Regions from separate parts of the Ornithinibacillus jepli genome, predicted to be linked through region 2. Evidence: a T-box and tRNA genes for the amino acid it is inferred to sense, from the RefSeq annotation. Region 2 holds a T-box; the other holds one or more tRNA genes.

What was found. A T-box is a leader RNA that pairs with one kind of tRNA and senses whether it is charged. The one in region 2 lies ahead of metG (methionine--tRNA ligase), so its partner is inferred to be a tRNA-Met.
Region 1: it has a tRNA-Met gene. The T-box ahead of metG (methionine--tRNA ligase) is inferred to sense a tRNA for this amino acid. The anticodon was not compared.

The regions. Positions count from the first base shown of each region.
Region 1 is NZ_JBFEGG010000001.1:1,223,658-1,226,931, forward strand. It holds gene AB1K81_RS06380 (MFS transporter) at 1-463, opposite strand, end outside; gene AB1K81_RS06385 (superoxide dismutase) at 585-1,196, opposite strand; tRNA gene AB1K81_RS06390 (tRNA-Phe) at 1,347-1,419, opposite strand; tRNA gene AB1K81_RS06395 (tRNA-Ser) at 1,472-1,564, opposite strand; tRNA gene AB1K81_RS06400 (tRNA-Ile) at 1,574-1,650, opposite strand; tRNA gene AB1K81_RS06405 (tRNA-His) at 1,659-1,734, opposite strand; tRNA gene AB1K81_RS06410 (tRNA-Met) at 1,760-1,836, opposite strand; tRNA gene AB1K81_RS06415 (tRNA-Asn) at 1,845-1,919, opposite strand; gene AB1K81_RS06420 (Na/Pi cotransporter family protein) at 2,135-3,274, opposite strand, start outside.
Region 2 is NZ_JBFEGG010000003.1:424,663-427,936, forward strand. It holds gene AB1K81_RS13830 (sensor histidine kinase) at 1-17, shown strand, start outside; gene AB1K81_RS13835 (RNA polymerase sigma factor) at 22-537, shown strand; gene AB1K81_RS13840 (hypothetical protein) at 587-724, opposite strand; T-box leader at 839-1,106, shown strand; gene metG (methionine--tRNA ligase) at 1,138-2,805, shown strand; gene AB1K81_RS13850 (GNAT family N-acetyltransferase) at 2,860-3,274, shown strand, end outside.

The DNA.
Region 1 (3,274 bases), on a different contig from region 2:
CTAAAGACTGTAATACACCTAGAAAGCCATTGAACAAATCTCTAGTTTCCGGTTCTGTTATTTCAAAGGTTAGTACATTAAATGCCAACCAGTAAAAACCATATCCAATACCTAATAAACTTCCTAACAAAAAATTAAAATATGCTGCTTTGTCACCTATTATTAATACCATTAAAAAAAATAGCGATAGAAAGATAACACCTAACCTTAATACTATTACTCGGTCCACTTTTTTCGCAATTTTTCCGGCGGCTATAAAAGTAAGTGGTTGAAAAATAAATATGGCTAAATTATAAAAAGCTATCGTATAGTAATTACCTTCTGCTTGTTTCCATAAGTAGACATTTACAAAAGTATTGGATAAATAAATTCCTAGTGAATATAATCCACCGATTACTAATAATAGTATTAGGTCCCTATTTACCTTTGTTTTCCCAAAAACATACTGTAAGGTTTTTTGCATATTGAATTGCCCCTTTTCTCTCTTTCCTTAGTGTAAGCAATTCAAATATAGATATACAAAATAAAGAGGAGGACACATAGTTTAACACTATGTGTCCTCCTCTAAGTTTACCAATAAAGTTTTATTTAGCTTCGTTATAGTTTTTAGTTACTTCATCCCAGTTTACTACATTCCAGAATGCAGCTACATAATCAGGACGTTTATTTTGATAATTTAAGTAGTATGCATGCTCCCAAACATCAAGTCCCAAAATAGGAGTTTTACCTTCCATTAAAGGAGAATCTTGGTTTGGAGTACTTGTTACTTCAAGTTCACCGTTACTTACTACTAACCATGCCCAACCTGAACCAAAGCGAGTTTTAGCAGCATTTTCAAATTCCGCTTTAAATTTATCGAAGCTACCAAATTTACCGTTAATTTTATCAGCTAATTCACCAGTTGGCTCCCCGCCACCATTTGGAGATAGAACTTTCCAGAATAAGCTATGATTATGATGTCCACCACCATTGTTACGTACTGCTGTACGAACGCTTTCAGGTAATGCATCAAGATTGCTTACTAATTCTTCAAGTGTTTTATCTTGAAGATCAGAATGCCCTTCAAGAGCAGCATTTAAGTTTGTTACATAAGTATTATGATGCTTTGTATGATGGATGTTCATTGTTTCTTTATCAATTGTTGGCTCTAATGCATCATATGCATAAGGTAATTCAGGTAATTCAAATTTTGCCATTTCGAAATATCCTCCTTCAAATATATGTTATTCAAGGGTATATCACCCTTTACATGAAAGACTATCAGAGGTTTCCAGTTCTTGCAAATTATTTGCCCATTAATTATCCTTTTACAACAAAAAAACAAGCAAAGTGCTTGTTTGAAATGATGGCTTGGGACGGAATCGAACCGCCGACACATGGATTTTCAGTCCATTGCTCTACCGACTGAGCTACCAAGCCTAAATATTATGTTGTTAATTCAATATTTTTTTTAAAATCAAAATAATATGTATGGAGGAGGTAGAGGGATTCGAACCCCCGCGCGGTTTGACCCGCCTGTCGGTTTTCAAGACCGATCCCTTCAGCCAGACTTGGGTATACCTCCGAGTATACATGGTGGACCCTGCAGGACTCGAACCTGCGACCGATCGGTTATGAGCCGATAGCTCTAACCAACTGAGCTAAGGGTCCTTTATATATGGGGCGACCGGTGGGAATCGAACCCACGAGTGCCGGAGCCACAATCCGGTGCGTTAACCACTTCGCCACGGCCGCCATGATGTTAAACAAATGATAGTAATGGTAGCGGCGGAGGGGATCGAACCCACGACCTCACGGGTATGAACCGTACGCTCTCGCCAGCTGAGCTACGCCGCCATTTTTTTTGGCTCCACAGGTAGGATTCGAACCTACGACCGATCGGTTAACAGCCGATTGCTCTACCACTGAGCTACTGTGGAATAATTCATAATAAGTTGTTAACTTGTCTACTATTTAAGTGGCACGAGATATAATATAACATGTTCAAACATTCGTGTCAACAACTATTTTACAATTAAAATATGTATTAAAAAAGGGTGTATTGAAAACGACAATAATTACTATATCACCTTTAAATAAAAATATCAATAAAAAATTTAAAAAAATAAAGAGAGGTTGATACCTCCCTTTATTTTTATTGATCCCCTAATACTGCTTCTGCAATATTAACTGCATGGTCGCCAATTCTTTCTAGGTTTGAGATTATATCTACAAAGACTATACCTGCAGATACACTACAATCCCCTTCATTCATACGAATAATATGCTTTTTCCGATAGCTACGTTCCATTTTATCAATTTGATCTTCTTTTTGAACTACTGCTAAAGCTTCTTCACGATTGTTCGTATCAAGAGCCTTGACTGCTTGTTTAACAGTAGACATTGTTAAGTCAAACATATTATTTAAATCTTCTTGTGCTTTATCAGTTATGATAACTTTGTTAGAGATTTTATAATCAATTAGCTCTACAATATTTTCAAAGTGGTCGCCAATTCTTTCTATATCTCTTACAGTATCCATTAAGATAGTGTGTTTTCCACTTTCAAATTCTGATAAAGACCCACCAGAGATGTCGATTAAATAATCAGTAATACTCCTATCTAAACTGTTTAATGCCCCTTCAATTTGTAATGCCATATCAGCATGCTTTGTTTGGTTAGTTGAAAGGTATAAACTAGTCTCTTCCATTCCTTGATAGGCATATTCACCCATACGTACCACTTCTGCTTTTGCTTGGTCTAATGCAAGGGCAGAAGATTGTTGGATGAAGATGGGATCTAAATGTTTCGGCTTATACTCAATCGTTGTATCTTCACCAGGAACTAGCTTTGTAACTATCCAAGCTAGAAGTCCTATAAACGGGAATTGGATAATAGTATTTAACACATTAAAACTTCCATGTGCAAACGCAATAGTCATTTCCTCGTTTAGTGAAAAATGACTTTGTAAATAAATAACATATTGCGTAAATAAATTTAATAATAATAAAAATATTGTTGTTCCTACTAAGTTAAAAATCACATGAACAAAAGCAGCGCGACGAGCAGCAACTGTAGCGCCTAAAGAAGCCAGGACAGCCGTAATCGTTGTACCGATATTATCCCCAAATAGAACCGGTAAAGCAGCCTTTAAAGTAATTGCTCCTTCAGCATACAGACCTTGTAATATACCAATTGTTGCACTTGAACTCTGTACGATTACAGTAAATAGAGTACCGATTACAACCCCTAATATAGAGTGCTCACTCATGCTTATCGTCAATTCTTGAAATGC
Region 2 (3,274 bases):
TGAGGATAGAGGTATAGAATTATGTGTAGCATGGATATATCTGATCTATATACAAAACATTATAATCGGTTACTTCATATAAGCTACGCTATCGTTAAGGATATGCAATTAGCAGAAGATGTAGTTCAAGAAACCTTTATAAAAGTATTGCTAAATATGGATACGATTCAAGAAGAGGAGAAAGTTTCAGCTTGGTTATCTGTCATAACTAATCACGCTGCAATCGATATGTTACGTAAAGTGAAAAGCAATAAAGGTATTCCTACAGAACAAGAATTACTTGTTAATATGAAAATGGAAGAAACACCAAATGTGGAAGATGAAGTAGCCTATTATTTGTTATTAAAAGAAGTAAAACAAGAAATACGAAGTTTGAATAGTTCATATCGAGATGTGATGATTTTGAAAATGAAGTACGATTTAAAAGAAAGAGAAATTGCTGACCAGCTTAATATTAAGCTATCCTCCGTCAAGACAAGAATTCATCGTGCAAGAAAGCAATTGAAGGCTCAGTATGAAAAGCGGATTAGTGCTTAAATGTGTAATTGCCCCCTCTTGAAGGGGGCAATTTTTTTCTTAACTACATTCACATATCCTCATTATCTTTGTCGTTATATTTACTGCTGTTTAGTGCTTGTGCGAGGTTGTTAATGAATTGGTCCTTTTCTTTATCGTCATAGCTTTTTATATTTTTTTGATCTTCTTTAGCATGTTTCTTGTTCATTGTATCTCCTCCTTATCCATATTCTTACCGAGGAAATAGAAAGCTATGAAACAGAAACGTAGAAAAAGCTCTTTAAAATCAATTAATTTTATGCCATAATAATAAAAATACTTTTTACCAGCGATGATAAGGAAAGTAAATCAACACACATTTTCTTCCCAGAGAGCTTCGGTAGCTGAAAAGAAGCAGGAAATCGTTGATTGAAAATGGCCTTGGAGCTTCAGAGTCGACTTTTCTATTTAGAAAATAGATTCTGACGAGATTTGGCACTCGTTATAAATGTCAGAGTATAAGAGTGTATAACACTCCGTACTTAGTGAGGCTAATAATGTGAGTTATTAGTGAATTAAGGTGGTAACACGAGTTAACCCTCGTCCTTAGACTTAAGTCTTAAGGATGAGGGTTTTTTATATATTAAAAAGGAGGATAAGAAGATGAGTATTTTTATAGGTGGTGCATGGCCATATGCCAATGGTTCTTTGCACATTGGACATTTATCGAGTTTATTACCAGGAGATGTTTTAGCGCGGTACTTCCGTTTAAAAGGAGAGAAGGTACTGTACGTTTCTGGAAGTGATTGCAATGGAACTCCTATAGCAATTAAAGCGAAACAAGAAGGAGTGACACCTAAAGATATTGCTGACAAGTATCATCAAGAATTTAAAGAGAGCTTTGAAAGATTGGGATTTACGTTTGATTGCTATACCCGAACGGATACAGCATTACATCATGAAGTAGTTCAGAACGTATTTCTTGAATTGCTGGATAATGGAAAGCTTTATAAGAAGAAAGAAGATCAATGCTATTGTGAGTCTTGTGAACAGTTCCTTCCAGACCGATTTGTAGAAGGTACTTGCCCCCACTGCAAATCACAAGCGAGAGGAGATCAATGTGACTACTGTTCACAACTATTAAATCCAATCGAACTTCTTGATAAAATTTGTAAGACTTGTGGTAATGAACCAATCGTTAAAACGACTGAGCATTTTTATTTTAAATTAAGTTCTTTACAAAAGGAGCTTGAGCATTATGTATCTGAAGCTAAAAAGGATGGAAAATGGAGAGAAAATGCAATTCACTTGTCTGAGCGCTATTTAAAAGAAGGGCTAATAGACAGAGCAGTCTCAAGAGATCTACCAAATGGAGTACCAGTACCAGTGGAAGGTTATGAAGAAAAGAAAATTTATGTGTGGATTGAGGCTATAACTGGATATTATTCAGCAAGTAAACAGTGGGCTTTGGATAATGCTCGAGATGAAGCGGAGTTTTGGAACGAAAATACGAAAGCCTATTATGTTCACGGTAAAGATAATGTTCCGTTCCATTCAATTATTTGGCCAGGAATACTAAAGAGTATTAACAAAAAACCACTCCCTACTCATATTGTTTCCAATGAATTCTTAACGATAGAACAGAAAAAATTATCTACAAGTAGAAATTGGGCTATTTGGGTTCCAGACATTTTAACACGATATCATCCGGATTCTATTCGCTATTTTCTAATTGCTAATGCTCCAGAAAGTAGAGATGCGGATTTTTCATGGAGAGAATTTATCTATAGTCATAATAGTGAATTACTTGGGGCTTATGGGAATTTCGTGAATCGGACATTAAAATTTGTTGAAAAGTCATTTGATGGAAAATTGCCAAACGGTGAAGTAGAGGTTCTGTTTAAAGAAAAAATCATTCAGCTTTATGAGGAAGTAGGAGCATTGATTGAGATGGCAGAGTTTAAAACTGCCATAAATAAGATATTTCAATTTGTCCGTTATGCTAATAAATATTTCGATGAACAAAAGCCATGGATAAAAATTAAAGCAAACAAGAATGAGTGTGCTAATATTCTTGCAACCTGTGTGTATATTATTGCAAATTTAGCCCAAGTTTTGAATCCATTTCTCCCTTTTTCATCAGAGAGGATTCAGAAAATGTTAAGAATTACAGAAATAAAATGGAGCTTGATTGAATATAACGACTTATCTTTAGATGAAGTTGAGCCCTTATATGAGAGAATTGATATTATTCGGATTGAGGAAGAGACGATTAAGTTAAAGGAGAGTTCAAAACAAGGGACTGACTAAATGTGTTGTAATTAACTATTAGAAGAGGAAAGACATAAGAAGGAGTATTGAAAAATGAACTATCGAAAAGCGAACTGGGAAGATATTAACAAAATGGTCGAACTAAGAAAAAAACAATTAATTGATGAAGGAATTGAACCTACTGTAGATATTGATAAGGAACTATACGATTTCTTTCAAAATAAACTAAGTGATGGATCTTTAATTCAATGGCTTGTTGAAGAGGAAGAAGAAATAATCGCAACAGGTGCAATTATAATTTATGAATTTCCACCTTCCTATACCAACAAGAGTGGCAGAAAGGCATATATTACCAACATGTATACTAGGGAAGCTTACCGTGGTCAAGGATTGGCAACTCGTCTATTAACAAAACTAGTTGATGAGGCTAAACATTTAGAAATTACTAACATGTGGCTAGGTGCTTCGAAATTAGGAAGGCCAGTATATAAAAGGTTTGGTTTTCAGG